DNA from 3 places in the Janthinobacterium sp. 61 genome. Region 1 is predicted to be linked to each of the others. Evidence: predicted binding sites of a transcription regulator. Region 1 holds the regulator's gene; each other region holds the start of a gene.
The links. The regulator FNR, encoded in region 1, switches genes on or off when oxygen is low (the NO sensors DNR and NnrR bind a similar motif). The targets are predictions, from matches to a motif close to TTGATNNNNATCAA.
Positions count from the first base shown of each region.

Region 2: CLU92_RS07220 (XrtA system polysaccharide chain length determinant) is a predicted target of FNR. The motif match lies at 5,364-5,377, and genes of this name have one in related genera.
Region 3: cydD (thiol reductant ABC exporter subunit CydD) is a predicted target of FNR. The motif match lies at 4,509-4,522, and genes of this name have one in related genera.

Region 1 covers NZ_PJMQ01000001.1:4,395,329-4,403,172, forward strand. The annotation lists gene ccoN (cytochrome-c oxidase, cbb3-type subunit I) at 1-892, shown strand, start outside; gene ccoO (cytochrome-c oxidase, cbb3-type subunit II) at 908-1,522, shown strand; gene CLU92_RS19900 (cbb3-type cytochrome c oxidase subunit 3) at 1,524-1,736, shown strand; gene ccoP (cytochrome-c oxidase, cbb3-type subunit III) at 1,729-2,649, shown strand; gene ccoG (cytochrome c oxidase accessory protein CcoG) at 2,654-4,036, shown strand; gene CLU92_RS19915 (FixH family protein) at 4,091-4,615, shown strand; gene fnr (fumarate/nitrate reduction transcriptional regulator Fnr) at 4,619-5,377, opposite strand; gene CLU92_RS19925 (response regulator) at 5,617-7,844, shown strand, end outside.
Region 2 covers NZ_PJMQ01000001.1:1,561,322-1,569,165, forward strand. The annotation lists gene prsT (XrtA/PEP-CTERM system TPR-repeat protein PrsT) at 1-424, shown strand, start outside; gene CLU92_RS07200 (hypothetical protein) at 428-2,908, shown strand; gene CLU92_RS07205 (serine protease) at 2,905-3,726, shown strand; gene CLU92_RS07210 (long-chain N-acyl amino acid synthase) at 3,695-4,441, opposite strand; gene CLU92_RS07215 (XrtA/PEP-CTERM system exopolysaccharide export protein) at 4,641-5,264, opposite strand; gene CLU92_RS07220 (XrtA system polysaccharide chain length determinant) at 5,517-7,046, shown strand; gene CLU92_RS07225 (XrtA-associated tyrosine autokinase) at 7,067-7,844, shown strand, end outside.
Region 3 covers NZ_PJMQ01000001.1:719,296-727,139, forward strand. The annotation lists gene ftsH (ATP-dependent zinc metalloprotease FtsH) at 1-887, shown strand, start outside; gene folP (dihydropteroate synthase) at 993-1,826, shown strand; gene glmM (phosphoglucosamine mutase) at 1,866-3,203, shown strand; tRNA gene CLU92_RS03360 (tRNA-Pro) at 3,286-3,362, shown strand; tRNA gene CLU92_RS03365 (tRNA-Arg) at 3,457-3,531, shown strand; gene CLU92_RS03370 (hypothetical protein) at 3,602-3,781, opposite strand; gene CLU92_RS03375 (GbsR/MarR family transcriptional regulator) at 3,891-4,469, opposite strand; gene cydD (thiol reductant ABC exporter subunit CydD) at 4,587-6,287, shown strand; gene CLU92_RS03385 (amino acid ABC transporter ATP-binding/permease protein) at 6,284-7,844, shown strand, end outside.

The DNA.
Region 1 (7,844 bases):
CATGCCAGCCTCGTTCACCAAGTCGTACTCCGCCTATGCGGGCGTGCAGGACGCCATGATCCAGTGGTGGTACGGCCATAACGCGGTGGGTTTCATCCTGACCGCCGGCTACCTGGGCATGGTCTACTACTTCATCCCGAAACAGGCAGAGCGCCCCGTGTACTCGTACCGCCTGTCCATCGTCCACTTCTGGGCGCTGATCTTCACTTACATGTGGGCGGGCCCGCATCACCTGCACTACACGGCATTGCCTGACTGGACGCAATCGATCGGCATGGTCTTCTCGCTGGTCCTGCTGGCACCAAGCTGGGGCGGCATGATCAACGGCATCATGACCCTGTCGGGCGCCTGGCACAAGCTGCGCACCGATCCGATCCTGAAATTCATGATCGTCTCGCTGTCGTTCTACGGCATCGCCACCTTCGAAGGTCCGATGATGTCGATCAAGACCATCAACTCGCTGTCGCACTACACCGACTGGACCGTTGCCCACGTACATGCGGGCGCCCTGGGCTGGGTGGGCTTCATCACCATGGGTTCGATCTACTATCTGCTGCCACGCCTGGCGGGCCGCACGCAGATGCACAGCACGCGCCTGGTTGACGTGCACTTCTGGGTAGCCACCATCGGCATCGTGCTGTACATCGCCGCAATGTGGATCGCCGGCGTGATGCAGGGCCTGATGTGGCGTGCGGTCAATCCGGACGGCACCCTGACCTACACCTTTGTCGAGAGCGTGAAAGCAACGTATCCGTACTACGTGGTGCGCGTGGCCGGTGGCCTGCTGTACCTGTCGGGTATGTGCATCATGGGCTACAACACCTGGATGACCTTGCGCGGCAGCAAACTCCCCGTCGCCCGCATTCCAGAACTGAACGCGGCGCACGCCTGATAGGAGCGAAAGCAAATGAAATTTTCACATGCATGGATTGAGAGAAACCCCTGGCTGCTGATCGCCCTGGTCACTGTGGTGATCAGCATCGGCGGCGCTGTCGAGATCGTTCCCCTGTTCTTCCAGAAGAGCACGACGGAGCCGGTCGCCGGCCTGAAGCCGTATTCGCCGCTGCGCCTGGCGGGCCGCGACATTTACGTGCGCGAAGGCTGCTACAACTGCCACTCGCAGATGGTACGTCCGCTGCGCGCGGAAACGGAACGCTATGGCCACTATTCGGTCGCTGGCGAGTTCGTGTACGACCGTCCGTTCCAGTGGGGTTCCAAGCGCACGGGGCCGGACCTGGCCCGCGTGGGCGCCCGCTACAGCGATGAATGGCACCGCACGCACTTGAACAACCCGCGCGACGTGGTGCCCGAGTCGAACATGCCGGCCTACCCATGGCTGGCGAAGACCAAGCTGGTGCCTGACGACATCATGCCGAAGATGCGCGCCCTGAAACGCCTGGGCCAGCCGTACAGCGATGCGGAAATCGCCGCCGGCCCGGCACAGCTGCAGGACAAGACGGAAGAAGACGCCCTGGTCGCCTATCTGCAAGGCCTCGGTACATTAATCAAAACAAGGAATTAGCATGGCAATCGAAAACCTGTTTGACAGCGCCAGCAGCGTCATGACGGTGGTTTCCTTTACGACGTTCGTAGGCATCCTGTGGTGGACTTTCAGCCGCAGCAATAGCGACTTCGACGCGGCGGCGCGCCTGCCGTTCGACGACGAGGCGCTCGACTATCCGGCAGCGCCGGTATCCATGCCTGTGCCGGCACAAGGGGAGCGCAACCATGGCTGACTTTACCAATGGCTTCTGGAATATCTACATCATCGTGCTGTCCTTGCTGGGCATCATCGGCTGCGGCGTGCTGCTGTACTCGCAGTCGAAAATCAAAGTGGTCGACGGCGCGCCTGCCGACGGCACCACGGGCCACGTCTGGGACGAGGACTTGAAGGAACTCAATACGCCGATGCCGCGCTGGTGGATGTGGTTGTTCTACATCACCATCGTCTTCGCCCTGGCGTATCTGTTCCTGTACCCGGGCCTGGGCACCTATGCCGGCAGCCTGGGCTGGAAATCGACGGGCCAGTACGAGGAAGAGCTGAAGAAGGCGGAAGCCGACTACGGCCCCCTGTTCAACAAGTACCTGAGCCAGGACTTGAAGACGGTGGCCGCCGATCCGCAGGCGCATGCCATCGGCCAGCGTTTGTTCCTGACCTACTGCGCGCAATGCCACGGTTCGGATGCGCGCGGCAACAAGGGCTTCCCCAACCTGACCGACAAGGACTGGCTGTATGGCGGTGAACCCGACATCATCAAGACCACCATCATGCATGGCCGCAATGGGCAAATGCCACCGATGGGCGCCGCCCTGGGCTCCGAAAAGGATGTCGAGAACGTGGCCCATTATGTGCTGAGCCTATCCGGCTCGACCTCGGATCCCGTCAAATCCGTGCTGGGCAAGGCCAAGTTCGGCGCCTGCATGGCCTGTCACGGCGCCGATGCGAAGGGTAACCAGATGCTCGGTTCGCCTAACCTGACGGACAAGATCTGGCTGTATGGCGGCAGTGCCGATACCATCATGGAAACCATCCGCAAGGGACGCAACAACACCATGCCGGCCTTCAGCGATTTCCTCGGCGAGTCCAAGGTACACGTGCTGTCGGCGTATGTCTGGAGCCTGTCGAATCCCCAGACGCCCGTGAAATGACGTAATGGAACCTCAAGTCATCAAGATGTATGCGGCCCGCGAGCAAATCTACCCTCGCGAGGCCAAAGGACGCTACGCTACCTGGCGATGGGTATGCGTATGGCTTACCCAGCTGGCGTTCTACGGCTTGCCGTGGTTGACCTGGAATGGCAGGCAAGCCCTGCTGTTCGATTTGACCACGCGCAAGTTCTACATTTTCGGCGTCGTGCTGTGGCCCCAGGATTTCATCTATCTGGCGGCCCTGCTGATCATCTGTGCGTATTTGTTGTTCCTCGTCACGGCCATCGCCGGGCGGGTGTGGTGCGGGTTCTCTTGCCCGCAAACGGTATACACGGAAATCTTCCTGTGGGTCGAACGCCGCATCGAGGGCACGCGCAGCGCGCGCATGGCCCTCGACAAGCAGGGACCCTCCGTGCGCAAGGCTTTCAAGAAAACGGCCAAGCACCTGGCATGGGGCGCCATCGCCCTGTGGACGGGCTTTACCTTTGTCGGCTATTTCACGCCGATCAAGGAACTGGCGCGCGAGGTGACCACCCTCAATTTCGGTCCCTGGGAATGGTTCTGGGTCTTGTTCTACAGCCTGGCAACCTACGGCAACGCGGGCTGGCTGCGCGAGCAGGTGTGCAAATACATGTGCCCCTACGCGCGCTTCCAGAGCGCCATGTTTGACCAGGACACCCTGATCATCACTTACGATGCCAAGCGCGGCGAACCGCGTGGCGCCATCAGCAAGAAGGCCGGCAACAACGACAAGCTGGGCGACTGCATCGACTGCACCCTGTGCGTACAAGTGTGTCCGACCGGCATCGATATCCGCAACGGCCTGCAGTATGAATGCATCGGCTGCGCCGCCTGCGTCGACGCCTGCAACAGCGTGATGGACAAGGTCGACCGGCCGCGGGGACTGGTACGCTACAGTACCGACCATGCGATGGAAAACAACTTCAGTTCGAAGCAGATCCGCCAGCGCGCCATGCGCCCGCGCGTGCTGATCTACACTTCCATCCTGGCCCTGATCATCATCGCCGTGTGTACCTCGCTGGCCCTGCGCACGCCCCTGAAAATGGACGTGATCCGCGACCGCGGTTCGATGGGACGCGAAGTGGAAGACGGCATGATCGAAAACGTTTACCGCTTGCAGATCATGAACACCTCGGAGCAAACCCAGCATTTTAAAATCAGCGCTTCCGGCTTGCCGGGCCTGACCTTGCTGACGCGCGAAGAAGTAACCTTGCAGCCGACGGAAACGCTGGGCTGGCCGATCCGCCTGCGCGTGCCGCACGGCGTGGGCGAGAAGGGCTCGAACAAGATTGCGATCGAATTGCACTCGCTGGACGACCCATCGTTGCATGTGCGTGAAAGCGCGGTATTCATCGTACCGCGCTAATGTAGGAAGGCCAGTCCCCGGATGGGGATTGGCCGATTAAACAGGAGAAATATCATGTCCGACAGTCTCAAGCTGCAAGCCCCCGTTGCCCCGTGGTACAAGCATCGCTGGCCATGGCTGCTGATGATCGGTCCCGGCCTGTCCGTGGTCGTCGGCAGCTTCATGGGCTATATCGCGTTTACGCAGCCTGATGCGCTGGTGGTGGGCGATTACTACAAGCAGGGAAAGGCGATCAACCAGGACTTGCGGCGCGATACTGTCGCCAGCGACCTGGCGATGGATACCAGCCTGTCGTATGACGTGGCGTCAGCGCGCCTCAGTGGCTCCGTGCACAGCTTCGGCAAGGCTTACCAGGGTCCGCTGCAGCTGCATCTGGCGCATGCGACCTTGCCGGAAAAAGATATCAAGCTGCTGGTGCAGCCCGATGCGGCGGGCAACTTCTCGGTAGCGCTGCCGATGCTCGAGCGCAGCCGCTGGCAAGTGCTGGTGGAAAACGACAAACGCGAGTGGCGCCTGTCCGGCATCTGGACCTGGCCGCTGCAGCGCAGCATCGCGCTGCACGCGGATGAAGAGCTGTAAGACTTACTTGCAGACGTCCGTACCGGCCGTAATGGCCTTCAACTTGGCCGGCTGCAAGATCTCGATCTCGCGGTTGGAGACGCGCAGCCAGCCTTCCTTCTTGAATTTCGACAATAAGCGGCTGACGCTTTCGATGGTCAGGCCCAGGTAGTTGCCGATTTCCTCGCGCGACATGCGCAGCTGGAAATTGCTGCCCGAATAGCCGCGCGCCTCATAGCGCGAGGCCAGGTTGACGATGAAGGCGGCAAAGCGCTGTGTCGCCTGCATATTGCCCAGCAACAGCATGACGCTTTGCTCGCGCGTGATTTCCTGGCTCATCATCCGGTGGAAATGGCGCAGCAGGGTAGGCATACTGCCCAGCAATTGTTCCAGGCTGGAAAACGGGATTTCACACACTTCGCTGTCTTCCAGCGCCACCGCATTACAGTGGTGGCGGTCGGCGCTGATGGCGTCCATGCCCAGCAGTTCTCCTGCCATCTGGAAGCCCGTCACCTGCTCTTCGCCACCCGGATTGATCTGGTACGTCTTGAAGTGCCCCAGGCGGATCGCGTACAGGTTCTGGAACGAGTCGCCGATGCGGAACAGCGAGGCGCCGCGCACGATCTTGCGGCGGCGACCGATGATCTGATCCAGCCTGTCCATGTCGCCCACATCGAGGCCCATCGGCAGGCACAATTGATGCATGCTGCAGGTCGAGCATCGCGCACGCAACGCTTCCACGGTCACTGTGGGCAAGGTGGGAGTGAGGAGCGCTTCAGTCATGTCGGTACCTTTTAGAAAATGCAATACCGAGTTTACTGCATACACGGTTGCCGTGTGCCAATTTCACCGCAATTGCGCTGAATAAACGACGTTCTGACTTTAATTATATGGCAACATCGTCAAAAGCCCTTGCAGCGAGGGCAATTTGCGCGGCACCGCTTGCCAAGTTGATGTATTGATAGGAAAATTCCTGACAGCATTATCTGCCGCCTGTGCCGCCCGGTACTGAAAAGGAAATCATGAAGCCTCTCGGCATCAAAGCAAAAGTCGCCTTGGCCACCAGCCTGACCTCGATCGCCATGATCGCACTGGTCACCATGATCCAGTTGCAGCACATGCGCGCTGACTTCACGCGAGTACTGCTGAGCCAGCAATCTGCCCTGATCACCCGCACCGCCGCCGAGCTCGACGACAAGCTGGGCATGCTGCTGCAAATCGTCACCCTGACGGCCAGGCAGCAGCCGCCGGAATTGATCGCCCAACCCGCCAAGCTGCGCGAATACTATGCGCGCCGCTCGATGCTGGTGCTGTTCGACGACGTGCTGGTGCTCGATGCGCAAGGCGCCATCGTGGCCGACATGCCGCTGGTCACGGGCCGCGCCGGCATCAACGTTGCCGAGCGCGAGTATTTCCAGACCGTCCTGCGTACACGTCAGCCCATGATCACCGAGCCGATGCTGGGCAAATCGAGCGGCATGCCCATCGTGCAGATGGTGGCGCCCGTGCTCACCGCCGATGGCCAGGTGGCCGGTGTGGTGATCGGCGTGCTGCGCCTGTACAAGGACAACCTGCTGGGGCGCCTGCGCTCGGAAAAGATCGGCAAGAGCGGCTATTACTTCATTCTCACGCGCGGCGCCGTGCCGCGCTACGTGCTGCACCCCGATACCAGCCGTTTGCTGCAGCCGCGCCAGCCGAACGCCAACCTGACGACCACCCAGATGCTGAAGGACGATGGCGAAGGCAGCATGGTCAGCACCAACAGCCGCGGCATCACGGCCGTCAACAGCTTCAAGCGCCTGAAATCGGTGAACTGGCTGCTGGCCGCCTCGCTACCCATCGAGGACGCCTTCGAACCGTTTGATGGCGTGCTGTACCGGCTGGTGCTGTGGAGCATCCTCGCTTCGCTGCTGGCCGCTTTTGTTCTGGGCTGGGTTACCGTGCGCCTGCTGTCGCCGCTGGTGCGCCTGCGCGATACCCTGCTGGCCCTGCGCACCAGCGGCAGCCGCTTCACGCCCGTGCCAGTGCAGCAGCGCGACGAGATCGGCGAACTGACGGAGGCGTTCAACGGCCTGATGTGCGAACGCGACCGCCTGCAGCAGGAACTCGAATCGCGCGCGGCGGAACTGGAACTGGAGCGCGACCGGGCCGAGGCGGCCAACCGGGCGAAGAGCGACTTCGTGGCCAACATGAGCCATGAAATCCGCACGCCCCTCAATGCCGTGCTGGGCATGGTCTATTTGCTGGGCAATACCAGGCTCGACACGGAACAGCGCAAGTATCTGACCATGGTGCGCGTGGCGGGCCAGTCGCTGCTGGGCATCCTCAACGACGTGCTCGATTATTCGAAGATCGAAGCGCGCCGCATGGAATTGTCGCCCGTCGAGTTCGACCTTGACGAAGTCATGAATACCCTGGCCACGACGATGACGATGAATGCGGGCGAGAAGGAGCTGGAACTGGCCATCGCCGTCGAGCCCGACGTGCCGCGGCGCCTCGTGGGCGACGCCCAGCGCCTGCAGCAAATCCTCGTCAACCTGGCCGGCAATGCCATCAAGTTCACCGAGAGCGGCGAAGTGGTGGTGGCCGTCAGCCTGGCCGAGAGAGAAGAAGGGCGCGCCTGCCTGCGCTTCGAAGTGCGCGACACGGGTATCGGCATGACGGAACTGCAGCAACAGCAACTGTTTTCCGCCTTTTCACAGGGCGACCAGAGCATCACGCGGCGCTTCGGCGGCACGGGTTTGGGCCTGGCCATCAGCAAGCAACTGATCCACATGATGGGCGGCGATATCGCCGTGGCCAGCAGCGAAGGCAAGGGCAGCCGCTTCTGGTTCAGCGTGCCCTTCGAGATGCTGGAGCAGCCGGCCGAGACGCGGCGCACGCCGGCCCTCGGCCAGCTGCGCCTGCTGGTGGCCGACGATAACCGCACTACACGCGAACTGATCGTCAAGCTGATCGAGGCCTGGGGCTGGCTGGCCGACGAAGTGGACTCCGGTTTTGCCGCCATCGAACTGTATCGCGAACGCCTGGCGCAGCAGCAACCGTATGACGTGGTGCTGGCCGACTGGCACATGCCCGTGATGGATGGCCTGGCCACGGCCAAGGCCATCCGCCAGGCGGCCAGTGGCCAGCGCCAGCCCATCGTGGTGATGGTCAACGCCTTCGCCCGCAACCACCTGGAAGAGATTTCCAGCGCGGCCGAGGCCGATGTCGTGCTGATGAAGCCGATCACGGGATCGAGCCTGTTCGA
Region 2 (7,844 bases), 2.8 Mb from region 1:
CGGCGCCAAGCTGGCCGCAAAGCAATACGGCGCGGCCATCGAACAGCTCCAGCACATCGTTGCCAAGGACACGGCCAATGTGGCGGCGCTGAACGACCTGGCGTGGGCGTATCAGCAGCAAAGAGATCCGCGCGCGCAGGCGACGGCCGAGCAGGCGCTCAAGATGGTGCCGGACAACCCCATCGTACTCGACACCCTGGGCTGGATCGTGCTGGAACAGGGCGACATCAAGCGCGCGACCACCCTGCTGCGCAAGGCGGCCGGCCTGGCGCCGGAGTTGCTCGACATCCAGTACCACCTGGGGGCGGCGCTGGCGAAATCGGGCGACAAGCCGGGGGCGCGCAAGCAACTGGAACAGCTGCTTGCCGCCAGCAAGGATTTCCCGCAGCGGGCCGAGGCGCAAGCCTTGCTGACCCAGCTCTAGGCCATGCTGGCGCACGCAGCCCTGCCCGGCCTGGCAGCGCGGCTGCTGGCCTTGCTGGCGGGCGCGGCCTGCATGCTGTCCCTGCGCCATTATCCGCTGGGCCACGGCTGGCCCGCCCTGCTCTTTGCCACCCTGCTGCCAGCCTATTTCCTGCTGCTGTGCTGGCGTCCCGCCTGCTGGCTGTTCTGCCTGCCGGCCTTGCTGCCCGTGCTGGACCTGGCGCCGTGGACGGGCTGGTTCTTCTTCGAAGAAATCGATGTGCTGCTGTTGCTGACGGTGGCCTGCGGCTATTGGCGCCTGGGCGGGCCGGCCCGGCCTGCAGCGGCGCAGCTTTCGCCCGCCGCCCGCGCCTGTCTGCTGCTGTGCAGCCTGGCCTGGCTGGCGGCGCTGTTGCGCGGCGTCCTGCCGATGCCCTCCCTAGCCGTGTATGCCTGGGATAATTACTTGAGCCCCTACAACAGCTTGCGACTGGGCAAGGCCTGGGCCTGGAGCATGCTGCTGCTGCCGTTGCTGCTGCGCGACGGTAACGCAGCCGCCCTGCGCCGCTATGCGCTGCCAGGCATGTTGGCCGGGCTGGCCATGGTGTCGCTGTTCGCGCTGTGGGAACGGGCCGTGTTTCCCGGTGTGATGAACCTGTCCAGCGACTACCGCATCACGGCGCCGTTTTCCGCCATGCACACGGGCGGCGCCGCGCTGGACGGCTATCTGGCCCTGAGCCTGCCATTTGCGGGACTGTGGCTGGCGCGCGCGCGCAGCCGCAGGCCAGCGGCGCTGGCCATGCTGCTGCTGGCACTGGCCCTGCACGCGGCATGCGCCACTTTTTCACGGGGCCTGTACGCGGCCGTGGCGGCGGCTGTACTGCTGGCCTCGTGGCACGTCTTGCGGACGCCCCCCGGCGCGGCGCGGCGCCCGGCCGGCCCGCTGCCAGCGGGGGGCATGTTGCTGAGGCTGCTGCTGGCCGGCTTGGGCACTGTACTGCTCGTGACCATGTTCAGTCTGGCCGGCTACCGGGGCTTGCTCGCCGCTGTGGCCATGCTCGCAGCCAGCTTCGTGCTGGCGGCGCGGTCCTTGCCGTGGCGCTTGGCGCCAGCCACCGTGCTGTGCGCGCTGTGCCTGCAGGGGCTGCTGGCCGGCTGGTGGCCGGAACCTGCCGGCCAACAGGCTGCCGGCTGGCTGAAAGGCCCGTATTTCCTGTTCCTGCTGTCCGCCATGCTGCTGGCGGGCGCGCTGTGGCCGGGCGGTGCTGCCAGCAAAAGCCCAGCCAGGCTGGGCCTGGCAATGATGGCGTGGACCATGCTGGCGTGCAATCTCGTCTGGATAGGCTGGCACTGGGCCGGTGCTCCCGCCCTGATGCCAGCCGGGCTGGTCGTGCTGCTGGCCATGCTGATGCTGTGCAATGGACGCTTGCGCCCTCCGTTGTGGCGACTGGACCGCGCAAGCCTGAGCATGGCGGGCGCGGCCGGTATCGTGTTACTGCTGGCCATACCCGTCTCGGCCAGCTATTACGCCACAGAACGTTTCGCCACTACCGCCTTCGACATGCAAGGCCGCTTGCGCCATTGGCGGCAAGTGCTGGCCATGCAGCCATCCGACTGGGGCGATCAGCTGTTCGGCATGGGCATGGGCAGCTTTCCCGCCACGTACTACTGGCACAATCCCCAGCGCGAGGTGCCGGCCAGCATCGCCTATGCCGAAGAAGTGGGCCAGCCTGGCAATGCCGGCAACACCTATGTGCGCCTGGCCAGTCCCGGCTACAGCGCCGGCTACGGCGAACTGCTGCGGCTGCTGCAACGCCTGCCGGTGCAGCCGGCCACGCGCTACACCCTTGCGCTCGACGCGCGTAGAAGCGGCACCATGCCCGTGCTGCTGGTGCGCCTGTGCCAAAGACAATTGCTGTACGCACAAAATTGCGTGCCTATCCCCCTGCGCCTGCGCCTCCCGCAACCAGGCGAGCCGGCCGACACGTGGCAGCACTATGAAGTAGCGTTCGACAGCGCATGGCTGGGTGCGGGCGCCTGGCTGCTGCGCCCGCCCGTGCAACTGGAACTGGCGGCCAGCGGGACGGCCGCCTCATCCGTGATCGAGCTCGATAATCTGAGCCTGCACGCACCGGGCGGCGAGGAATTGATCGCCAACGGACGTTTTACGCAGGCCAATAATTACTGGTTTTCCAGTAGCGACCACCACCACTTGCCGTGGCATATCAAGAGCCTGGCGCTGCAACTGCTGGTGGAAACGGGCTGGTGCGGCGCACTGTCCATGCTGGGCCTGCTGGCCCTGGCCGGCCTGCGCCTGCTGCGCCAGGCGGCGGGAGGCGACCAGGGCGCGCTGGCCTGCGCCGCCGCCCTGCTGGGTTTTCTCGTCGTCGGCCTGTTCGACAGCCTGCTTGACGTGCCACGCATTGCCCTGTTGTGCTATCTGATGCTGCTATGCGCGCTGCTGCAGCCCCCGCCATCTCCTCCTGCTGAAAGTACGCCGCCATGAAAGCCCTGCCGCAGACGCTCTCCTCCGCCCTGATGTCCTGCCTTGCCTTGGCCCTGGCCCTGGCAAGCGCACCCTGCCGCGCCGACGATGCGCTGGCGCAAGTCATTGCGCGCGTGAAACCGTCCATCGTCGGCGTGGGCAGCTGGCAAAAGACGCGCACGCCGCCCATGCATTTCATTGGCACGGGCTTCGTGGCGGGCGACGGCTTGAGCGTGCTCACTTGCGCCCATGTGATCCAGAAGCTGCTAGACGCCAATCCGGACGAAGTCATCGGCATACTCACGGGCCAGGGCGAGGCGACGCAATTTCGCCCCGCCAAAGTCCAGGTGCTGGACACGGAACACGACCTGGCCCTGCTGCGCCTGGCGGGCGCGCCGCTGCCTGCCTTGGCGCTGGGCGACGCGGCCACGGTGCGCGAAGGCCAGGCCATGGCCTTTACGGGATTTCCTCTGGCTACCTTGCTGGGCTTACATCACGTCACGCACCGCGCCACCGTGTCGTCGCTGACGCCGGTGGTCACGCCCAGCGACAATGCGCAGCGCCTTGACCCACGGCGCCTGGCGCAACTGAAAAAAGCACCGTACATCGTGTTCCAGCTGGACGCGACGGCGTATCCGGGCAGCAGCGGCAGCCCCCTGTTCGACCCCGAGACTGGTCTCGTCTACGGCATCGTCAACATGGTGTATGTCAAAGGTTTGAAAGAAGCGGCCATCAGCACGCCCAGCGGTATCACCTACGCGATTCCGGGCAGCCACATGCAAACGATCCTGCTGAAAGATAAATGCGTCAGTTGCGTCCCTGCCTCAGCCGGTCGGTGATGCCAGGTTCATCCCATGTCGGGAAAAAATAGGGGTAAAACGATCGTTCACCCCCATGCTGCTCCATCATGCCGCCGTACTCGCGGATCCTGGCCCCCATGTAGTCGAGGTCCAGACGCAGCAGCACGGCCGGCGCCCCTACGCGCGTGCACTCTCGCTGGCCGCCAAAATCCTTGAAACCGAGCATGCGCTTGTAAAACACCACATGCCGTGGATTGACTTCGATCACATAATCCGTAAAACCGTGAATATTGTGGGCATAGATATACGAAATATGAATCAACGCCGCAAACACGCGCTTGCTCACGCCCTTGTCGATGGCCAGGCGCGATGGTTCGCAAAGACGCCGCCCCTCTGCGCGCAGCGAGTCGAGCTTGTCGCGGAAGTTTTCATCGGCGGGCAAGCCCGTCTCTTCATTGTCCAGGCACAAGGTCATGGTACCGACGGTGGAGCCTGCCGTTTCCGCAAACAGGGTGATTTTGTTCAGGGCATGCGCGATGCCGGGATCGACGGCATAGCCGCGCCAGCCGTACATCTTGCGGATCAGCAAACTGGCCGCTTCGCGCCGGCCACGCGAATTGGCCATGCGGATATGAAAGCGCTGCAGGTCGAGCTCGTGCTCCATGGCCGGGTCGATCTGTCCCTCGCCCACCACCAGGTCACTGAAGGTGCCTGGCGTGTCGAAGGAAATAATGGGTTCATCTTTCACGCTCATCTTGTCCTCACGTTCATCGGCCGCCATCGCGACGGATTGAAGCCAATGCCTTGAGACAAGAAAAAGTCGAGAAAAGTTCCCAATTCCAGACAAATAAACAGAAGATGGTGCCTTTGGATGGCAACATTGCGCGCTGAAATTTACTGAAGAGTACAAAAAGACAAATGTCACTGCGGTTTTAATATTGCTGAGTTCGCTACTAAAAGAAGCTCTCCGGTATCAACAGCACGTCACCCGGCCGCATCATGACGTTGGCGGAAATATCGCCACTCTTGAGCAGGTCATCCAGGCGCACACCCAGCTGCTGCTGCCTGCCATCGGTCGTGCGGATGATGCTGGCCTTGTTGCCAGCGGCAAAGTCCGTAATGCCGCCCACGGCGATGAGCACATCCATCAGCGACATGCCCAGGCGGTACGGCAGCGCCTGCGGCTTGGCCGCCTCGCCGATGACCCGGATCTGCTCGCCGTACGGGCCGGAGAAATTGGTGACAATGACCGTCACCACCGGTTGCTGGATGAACTTGCCCAAGGCGTGCTCGATGTCGCGCGCCAGCTGGGTCGATGTCTTGCCGCTGGCGGCCAAATCCTCGACCAGCGGCGTCGTGATCTTGCCGTCCGGCCGCACGGCCACCGTTAGCGACACTTCCGGATTGCGCCACACAACGATGTTGACGGAGTCGCCCGGGCCGATCAGGTAATCGTGCATGGGGGCGCTGTCGTCGGCGGGCGCCAGCGGATAGCGTGCGCGGCAGCCCCCCAGCAAGCTCGCGCTACAGGCCAGGACCAGCGTGTGGCAGACAAATGCACGGCGAAACGGATTCATGCGGGGCCTCTTCGAGTCGATGGCGCGTCCATGGCAGTTCCCGCAGAACCAGCCTGGGCCGCGAACTTCCTATGATTATTAAAACCCGGCAAGTGAACCTTGAGGCGTATCAAGAAGCAATCATCTTGGGAAATCTTGCCCGACAGGCGCTCTATACTTTGCTTACTCAACAGGCAAGCATTCCTTGCAAGACGCCGTTGTCCGCGCCGCCCAGCCATCGACCGTGCAGCACCGTCACCTGAAGGAAGCGACATGGAGCAATTGATACAGCAACTGCTTTCCAGCCTGAAGGGCATCTGGAAATACCGCTGGCATGCAGTGCTGGTGGCATGGCTGGTGGCGATCGGCAGCTTCATCAGAGTGATTACGCTACCCGACGACTTCCAGACGTCGGCGCGCGTGTTTGTCGATACGCAAACCATCCTCAAGCCGCTGCTGGCCGGCATGACCAGCGTGCCGAACACGGAGCAGCAGGTGGCCATCATGAGCCGCACCCTGCTCAGCCGCCCGAACGTGGAGCGCGTCATGCGCATGGTCGACCTCGATCTCGATTCGAAGACCGTGCGCGAACATGAAGCCCGGCTCGATGAGCTGATGAGCCGCATCAAGATCACCGGCACCAACGCCTACGATATCTACACCATCAGCTACAGCGGACGCGACCCGAAGCTGGTGCGCGACGTGGTGCAAAGCCTGCTGACCATCTTTGTCGAAGGCAGTTTCCAGGGAAAAAAAGGCGATTCGCAGAAAGCCGTGCAATTCATCGACGAGCAGATCAAGAATTACGAGGACAAGCTGAGCGCGGCGGAAAACCTGATGAAGGAATTCAAGATCCGCAACAATCTGCTGCTGCCGCGCCAGGGCATCGACTATGGCAGCCAGTTGCAGATGTCGTCCGATAGTCTGAACAATGCGAAGCTGGAATTGCTCGAGGCGGAGCAATCGCGCAAGGCCATCCTGAGCCAGATCGAGGGCGACGAACCCGTGCTCGACCTGGAGCCGAACGCGTCGGCCATCACGAACCCGGAACTCGACGAGCGCATCGCCTCGCTCAACAAGAATCTGGACAGCCTGCGCATGCAATTTACGGAGTTGCACCCCGACATCATCGCCTCGAAGCGCCTCATTGCCCAGCTGGAAGAGCGCAAGGTCGAGGAAAGCAAGCTGAAAACGGCGTCAGGCGACCCGGGCAAGAACTACAGTCCCATGCTGCAGCAGCTGAAGGTGGCGCTGACGGACGCGGACGCCAAGGTGGCCGCCATCCGCGCCCGCGTGCAGGAATACAAGGCGCGCAATGAGCGCCTGCTGGCGCAAAGCAATGCCGTGCCCGAGGTGGAATCGCAGCTGGCGCAACTGAACCGCGACTACATCATCAACAAGGAAAACTATGAAAAGCTGATTGGCCGGCGCGAAGCGGCCAAGCTGTCGGGCGAACTCAGTTCCACCACCGAGATGATGGCCTTCAAGATCATCGATCCGCCCACGGTGCAATATGCGCCCGTCGGCCCGAACCGTCCGCTGCTGTTCAGCGCGGCGCTGGGCGCAGCCCTGGTAGCCGGCATCGCCACGGCCCTCTTGATCAGCCAGGTGCGCCCCACCTTCCTCAGCCCCGCCGAACTGCGCGATGCCACGGGCTTGAACGTGCTGGGCACGGTATCGATGAACTGGACGCCGCTGCAGCAGGTGCGCCGTCGCCGCGCCCGCTATGGATTTACCGCCTGTCTGGGCAGCCTGTTTTTGCTGTACAGCGGGGTCATGACGGCCGCCCTGCTCAAATTCTAGACCACGCCACGGGAGCGACGATGACCAGCAAGGAGTGCACCAGCAAGGACAGCGGCAGGCAGGAAGGCCTCATCCCGGGCGTGGCGGAAACCCCCATGCCGTACGCAGCGGACAACGCCGATGATGCCGACAGCGCGGACACCCTGGCGGCGGCCAGCAACCCCCAGTACCGCGCCCTGAACCTGGCCAGGTTGGCGGAGCAAGGCATGCTCACGCTGGAAGGCGGGCGCAGTTCGGTGGCCGAAGACTTCCGCATCATCAAGCGCCCGCTGCTGCGCCAGGCGCGCGCCAGCGGCGCCGAGGCCATCCGCCACGGCAACCTGATCGTCGTCACCAGCGCCATGCCCGGCGAAGGCAAGACGTATTGCGCCGTCAACCTGGCCATGAGCATCGCCATGGAAATGGATATCACGGTGCTGCTGGTCGATGCCGACGTGGCGCGCCCGTCCGTGCTGAAAGTGCTGGGCCTGTCGCCCGAGCCGGGGCTGATGGACGTGCTGCTCGACCCGCAGCTGGCCATGGCGGACGTGATCCTGAAAACCAACGTGGCCAACCTGAGCATCCTGCCTGCCGGGCGCAGCAACAAGCATGCGACGGAGTTACTGGCCAGCCGGGCCATGAGCCGGCTGCTGGCCGAGATCGCCAGCCGCTACGCCGACCGCGTCGTCGTCTTCGATTCGCCGCCCCTCTTGATCACAAGCGAAGCGCACGCGCTCGTGGGACAGATGGGCCAGGTGGTGATGGTGGTCGAGGCGGAAACGACGACCCAGCACGCCGTCAAGGAAGCGCTGCGCCAGA
Region 3 (7,844 bases), 3.7 Mb from region 1:
AGCAGATCTTGAACGTGCACATGCGTAAAGTGCCTATCAGTACTGACGTGAAAGCCGATATCCTGGCCCGCGGCACCCCCGGTTTCTCGGGCGCCGACCTGGCCAACCTGGTCAACGAGGCAGCCCTGTTTGCCGCCCGTCGCAGCAAGCGCCTGGTGGAAATGGCTGACTTCGAAGATGCAAAAGACAAGATCTACATGGGTCCTGAGCGTAAATCGATGATCATCCGCGAGGAAGAGCGTCGCAATACGGCTTACCATGAGTCCGGTCATGCGGTGGTCGCCAAGCTGCTGCCGAAGGCTGATCCCGTGCATAAAGTGACGATCATGCCGCGCGGCTGGGCCCTGGGCCTGACCTGGCAATTGCCGGAACACGACAACTTGTCCGCCTACAAGGACAAGATGCTGGAAGAAATTTCCATCCTGTTCGGTGGCCGTATCGCCGAAGAGATTTTCGTGGGACAAATGTCCACCGGGGCATCGAACGACTTCTCACGCGCCACCAAGCTGGCCCGTTCCATGGTGACCCGCTTCGGCATGTCCGACAGCATGGGTGTGATGGTCTACGAAGACAGCGAAAACGAAGGTTTCTTCGGTGGCGCCACCAAGACGATCTCGGAAGCGACCCAGCAAAAGGTCGATGCTGAAATCCGTAACATTCTCGACAAGCAATATGCTTTGGCGCGTACCTTGCTGGAAAGCAATCGCGACAAGGTCGAAATGATGACCAAGGCCTTGCTGGAATGGGAAACCATTGATGCAGAGCAAATCAATGACATCATGGCCGGCCTGGAGCCGCGTCCACCGAAAGTCATTCCACCACGCCGCAATGCGGGCGGTGATAGCGGCACAGGCGGCATTTCGCCTAACGTGACGGCGCCAGCCTGATAGCGACCACTGCTTGATCGGTGGCGTGAAATAAAAGGGTAAGGAGCAATCCTTGCCCTTTTTCGTTGCCGCAGCAGTTTTTTCCCGACGACTACAAAGATTCACATGCGACACTATTTGCAATTCGGCCGTTTCGGCTTCAACCTGCAGGGTACGCAGGCGCTGGTGATGGGTATCCTGAATATCACGCCCGATTCCTTTTCCGATGCCGGCCAGTACCAACACCTGGAATTTGCCCTCTCGCGCGCGGAGCAGATGATAGTCGACGGCGTCGACATCATCGATATTGGCGGCGAATCGAGCCGTCCCGGCGCGCTGCCGCTGCCGCTGCAGGACGAGCTGCAGCGCGTCATGCCGGTGCTGTACGCCTTGCGCGACTGCGGCAAGCCCCTGTCCGTCGACACATATAAACCCGAAGTGATGCGCGAAGCCATTCTGGCGGGTGCCGACATGATCAACGACATCAACGGTTTCCGCGCGCCGGGCGCCATAGCGGCCGTGCAGGATAGCGATTGCGCGCTGTGCATCATGCACATGCAAAACGTGCCAGTAACCATGCAAGCCCAGCCCCAATATGAGGATGTGGTGCGTGAAGTCATCGACTTCCTGCGCGAGCGCATAGTGACGATGACGGCCGCCGGCATAGACCGCGAGCGCCTGTGCGTTGATCCCGGCTTTGGCTTCGGCAAGACGGTGGAGCAGAACTATGCCTTGCTGCGCGCCACGCGCCAGTTGCGAAGCGAGCTGGACCTGCCCGTGCTGGCCGGCCTGTCGCGCAAATCGATGATAGGCGCCGTGACGGGGCGTCCCGTCGAGCAGCGCCTGGCGGGCAGCGTTGCCGGTGCGCTTGCTGCGGTAGCGCAAGGTGCGGAAATTATCCGCGTGCATGATGTCGCTGAAACCGTCGATGCGCTGAAGGTCTGGCGCATGGTGCACTGAAGCTGTAAGATTCATTATAAACAACAAAAAGAGAAATATATGACGCGTAAATATTTTGGCACCGATGGTATTCGCGGCCTGGTGGGCACGGCCCCGATCACCCCCGATTTCGTCATGCGCCTCGGTTATGCGGCCGGCATGGTGCTGGCCAAGTCGCAGGGCGGCAAGGCGCGCCCGACTGTGCTGATCGGCAAGGACACGCGCATTTCCGGCTACATGCTGGAAGCGGCGCTGGAAGCTGGCCTGTCGGCGGCCGGCGTGGACGTGATGCTGGCCGGCCCCATGCCGACGCCGGCGATCGCCTACCTGACGCGGGCGCTGCGCCTGTCTGCCGGGGTGGTCATTTCCGCGTCGCACAATCCGTATCACGACAACGGTATCAAGTTCTTTTCCGGCCAGGGCACCAAGCTGCCCGACAGCGTGGAACTGGAAATCGAAGCGGCGCTCGACGAGCCCATGGCCTGCGTGCCATCCGACAAGCTGGGCCGCGCCAAGCGCCTGGACGATGCCCAGGGCCGCTACATCGAATTTTGCAAGAGCACCTTCCCGAACGAACTGGACTTGCGCGGCCTGAAGATCGTCGTCGATTGCGCGCATGGCGCCGCCTACCATATCGCGCCGCACGTGTTCCATGAGCTGGGCGCGGAAGTCATCGCCATCGGCAACAAGCCCGATGGCTTCAACATCAATGCGGGCTTTGGCGCCACGGCAACCAAGGCCATGGCCGAAGCCGTCGTCGAGCACGGTGCCGATCTCGGCATCGCCCTCGATGGCGACGCCGACCGGCTGATCATGTGCGACGCCACGGGGCGGCTGTATAACGGTGACGAGTTGTTGTATATCATGGTCAAGGACCGCCTGGCGACGGGCCCCGTGGCCGGCGCCGTAGGAACGTTGATGACCAACATGGCGCTGGAAGTGCTGTTCAAGCAGCAGGGCATCGGCTTTGCGCGCGCCAAGGTGGGCGACCGCTATGTGCTGGAAGTCATGAAGGAAAAGGGCTGGATACTGGGCGGCGAGGGCTCCGGCCATTTGCTGTGCCTGGACCGCCACACGACGGGAGACGGTATCGTCTCCGCGCTGCAAGTCTTGTCCGCGCTCAAACGCAGCGGCCAGAGCCTGCAGCAATGCCTGGCCGAACTGGTGCTGTTTCCGCAAACCCTGATCAACCTGCGCGTGGCGCCCGGTTTCGACTGGCAACAAAATGCCGCCATGGTGGCCGAGAAAGCATTGGTCGAGGCCGAACTGGGCGACACAGGCCGCGTGCTGATCCGCGCTTCGGGCACCGAACCGCTGATCCGCGTGATGGTCGAGGCGAAAGATAAAGTGCAGGCCGAGAGCATGGCGCGCCGCATTGCCGATAAAGTCACCGCGTGATAGGCAGGAACCGATAGTTATTTCCATCTAATTCGTCTATGGCAATTGACGAAATTGGGTGGGGGCGTTATTATCTTGTCTTCGGAGTGTGGCGCAGCCCGGTAGCGCACCTGGTTTGGGACCAGGGGGTCCAAGGTTCGAATCCTTGTACTCCGACCAAAGTCATAAGCGGGCTGTCAGAAATGACAGCCCGTTTTCTATTCCGCGCAGGCATTTCATTGCTAGCGCGCATGGATTAAAATACTGCACCTCTCCGCCCATCGTTCAACGGATAGGACAACGGTCTTCTAAACCGTGAATGGGGGTTCGATTCCCTCTGGGCGGACCAGTTTCATACTGGCCACGGCTTGCGCCATGCGGCCGCATCCTTCTCTCTTCCTGTCTATACGCTCGCGGCCTTATGGCTGCGCAAACAGCACCACGCTCAGCAAATACAGCAGCGGCACCGCGCACAGCAGCGCAGACAATACGGACAGTATTTTCTTGCTCGCCAGGCGTGCCAGGCGCAGCCTTTCACGCGCAGGCAAATGCTGGCGGATCAGGTCGCGCGCGCGTGGCTGGAATGGGGATTCATGCATGGAAGCTCCTTCGCAAGGGTGGCGGTGGTGCCAGCCAGCATAGCGAGAGAGGCATAAAGACGGTGTAAAGAGTCGGGCGCCGCGTGTATGCGGCGTGTAAACGCTGCGCTTATTTCTCGCTGTCGTCGGGACTCTTGCCAAACAGGCGGTCCTTGGCATTGAGCAGCTTTTGCACCTTGGCGCCCATTTTCATCAGTTGCGCCATCGATTCGGGCGACAGGCGCTGCAAGTCGTCGAACCAGGTGTTGGCCAGGTCGACCAGTTCATACATTTCGCGCATGCGCTCTTGCGCATACTGGTCCACGGGTTCCGTGGCCGGCGCCAGCAGCGATTCGCGCAGCACTGTCAAGGTGGGTGCCACTTCGCGACGGCGGCGTTCGGCGGCCACCACGCGGAAGATTTGCCACACATCGCCCAGCGAGGAAAAATATTCGCGCCGGTCGCCGGGGATGCGCGACTGGCGGATCAAGCCCCAGCCCTGCAATTCCTTCAAACCGATGCTGACGTTCGAGCGTGAAAAACTCAGGTGTTCCGCGATTTCGTCCGCGTGCAAAGGAAGCTCCGAGACAAACAACAAGGCGTACACTTGTCCCACCGTACGGTTAAAGCCCCAGCGGCTGCCCATCTCGCCGAAATGGCTGACAAAGGTCAGGATCAGCGGCGTCATGTGGATATTTTGAGTTTTCATAATTATCTGAATTTTTTCACGCCACACCCGCAGGGTCAATTGATTTATGTCATGTTTCGCAGTATTATACAAAAAATCGAATTTACAGAAAATTCTGAAAACTCAAAAAGTTTAGAGATGCCTGCCACGCCACCATCCTTGCCCCGCTTTATTCTTCCCCGTGCCGCCAGCCTGGCGCAAGGTGGTGCCGCCTTGCTGTGGCTGCCGCAAGCGGCCTTGCTGGCCTGGGCCGTGCAAGCCATGCTCGACGGTGCGCCCTGGCGCGCGGCCCTGCTGCCGACCGCTGGCGTGCTGCTGCTGGGCGTGCTGCGCGCCGGCTGTGAAGCGTGGGGCGCGCGGCGCATGTATGCTGCGGCGCGCGAGCACCTGTCCAGCCTGCGCGGGGAAGTGGCGCAGGCGCTGGCGCGCCGTTCGCCGCTGGACCGCCAGCGCGCGCAGTCGGGCCAGGCGGCCAGCGTCATCGCCGAGCAGGCCGAAGCCATCGTGCCGTATCTGGTGCGCTACAAGCCCGCGCGCTGGAAGGTGATGCTTGTGCCCCTCGTGATCCTCGCCGTGGTGACGCCGCTGTCATGGATCGCCGCCTTGATCCTGCTCATCGCCGCGCCCCTGATTCCCGTCTTCATGGCCCTGGTGGGCATGGGCGCGCAAGCGGCCAGCCGCGCGCAGATGGTGGAAATGGGCAGCATGAACGCCTTTTTGCTGGACCGCCTGCGCGGTCTGGCCACCTTGCGCGCGCTCGATGCCGTCGACGCCACGGCCGCAAGGCTGGATGTCTCGTCGCAATCCGTGCGCCGGCGCACGATGGTGGTGCTGCGCATCGCCTTCCTGTCGTCCGCCGTGCTGGAATTGTTTTCCGCGCTGGGCGTGGCCATGGTGGCGGCGTTCATCGGTTTCTCCTTGTTGGGCAGCATCAATTTCGGTACCTGGGGTCGGGAACTGAGCCTGGGGCAGGGCTTGTTCATCCTGCTGCTGGCGCCCGCATTCTTCGAGCCGCTGCGCGAACTGGCCGCCGTCTGGCACGACAAGGCGGCCGGCGAAGCGGGCCTGGCCGGCTTGCACGACCTGGCTGCCGATGGCGTGCCCTTGCCTGGCGCCGGGGTGGAAGCTGCTGCCGTTTCCGCCGCCGCCATGGCGGTGGCGCCACCTCCCGCCGTCGAGATCCATCAACTGCGCTTTGCCCATCCTGGCGAAGCGCCCGTGTTCGAGCAGTTCAAGCTGACTGTGCGCGCCGGCGAGCACGTGGCCCTGCTGGGTGCCAGCGGCGCCGGCAAGACCACCTTGCTATCCTTGCTGGCCGGCTTGCTGCCCGCCAGCGGCGGCGATATCCGCATCGGCGGCGTGCGCCTGACCGACAGTACCGTGAATACCTTGCGCCAGCGCATGGCCTGGATGGGCCAGCGTCCGCACGTGTTTGCCGCTTCCGTCAGCCAGAACGTGACCCTGGGCCGCGTTGGCGCAAATGCCGCGCACGTGACGCAGGCGCTGCACCTGGCCGATCTGGCCGCCGTGGCGCAGGCGCAGCCGGCCGTCATGCTCAGCGATGGCGGCCAGGGCTTGTCCGGCGGCGAGGCCGTGCGCCTGGCGCTGGCCCGCGTGGCCCTGCATCCGCACGCCGATTTGCTGCTGGTCGATGAACCGACGGCCCACCTGGACAGCGAAACGGCGGCACGCGTGACCGATGCCTTGCTGGAATTGGCCAAGGGCAAGACGATGATTGTCGCCACGCATGACCCCGTGCTGGCTGGCCGTTTGCAGCGCACGGTGCAGGTCGATGCGCAGGCGCAAGTGCAGGAGCATAAGGAAGAAGCGCGCGCATGAAAAATTCACTTATAGCGAACCCTGTCCTGCGGCAATTGCTGCTGGCCCAGCCGGGCAAACTGATCGGTGGCGCCATGCTGGCGGCCCTGACGGCGGTGGCCGGCATGGCCTTGCTGGGCCTGTCCGGCTGGTTCATTACGGCCACCTCTATCGCTGGCTTGCACGCTTCGACGGCCTTGCTGTTCGATGTGTTCGGTCCTTCGGCCGGCATCCGCCTGCTGGCCATCGGCCGCACGGGTTCGCGCTATGCGGAGCGCCTCGTCACGCATGACGCCACATTCGCCGCGCTGGCCAGCATCCGCGTGCAGCTGTTCCGTGGCTGGTCGCGCCCGGAAGCGGCCAGCCGCTTGCTGCGCCAGCCGGCCAAACTGCTGTTCCGCCTGACGGCCGATATCGATGCGCTCGAAGCGCTGTACCTGCGCCTGCTGGTGCCAGCCTTCACGGCACTGTGCGCGGCCTTGCTGGCGGGCGTGGCGCTGGGCGCGATGCAGTGGCAGCTGGGCCTGGGCCTGGCTGCGTGGCTGCTGGCCGCCGGCGGGGGCATCAGCTGGCTGGTCGCGCGCGCTGCCCGCCGTCCCGCCATCGTGCGCTCGCGCGCCATCGAAAAACTGCGTTCCGGCACCATCGACCTGGTGGCGGGCCAGACGGACCTCGTCATGGCGGGGCGCATCGACGCCCAGTGCGCCGCGCTGGGGCAGATTGATTGCTCGCTGGCGCAAGCCGATTTCGCCCTGCAGCGCCTGGAGACGGCGGCTGGCGCCGCTTACGGCGTGGCCGGCAGCGTGACCCTGGCCGGCGTGCTGCTGGCCGTGGCCGCGCTGGTGCAGCAGCAGGCGCTGAACGTGCCGCTGGCAGCCCTGGCCCTGCTGATCGCCCTGACGGCCGTGGAGCCGTTTGCGGGACTGCGCCGTGGCGCCCTGGAAGCGGGCCGCATGCTGCTGGCCATGCGCCGCCTGGCGCCGCGGCTCGATGCTCAAGAGATCGCCGCTCTGCCGGCTGACAGCGCGCCGGGCTTGCGCCTGGAACATGTCAGCGCCGCGCATGCGGGCAGCAATGTCGCCATTTTGCATGACGTATCGCTGCACATCGCGGATGGCGAAAGAGTGGCCTTGATCGGTCCCAGCGGCGTGGGCAAGTCCACCTTGCTGGCCATCGCCGCCCGCGAACTGGCGCCGTTGTCGGGCAAGGTGAGCGCGCCGCGCGCCTGCCTGTTTACCCAGAAAACGGAACTGTTCCAGGACAGCCTGCGCGATAACCTGCGCCTGGCCGACCCGTCCGCCAGCGATGCGCAGCTGTGGGCTGCGCTGCAATCGGCCGGCCTGGACGAAGAAGTGCGGGCTTTCGCGGGCGGCCTCGATACCTTGCTGGGCGAAGGCGGCCTGGGCTTGTCTGGCGGGCAGGCGCGGCGATTGGCACTGGCGCGATTGTTCCTGCACGAATCGACCTTGTGGCTGCTGGACGAAGCCACCGAGGCGCTCAATGCGCAGGTGGCAATCGATGTCCTGCAGCGCCTGCGCGCGCGCAGCGACGGACGTACCTTGTTGATCGCCACCCACT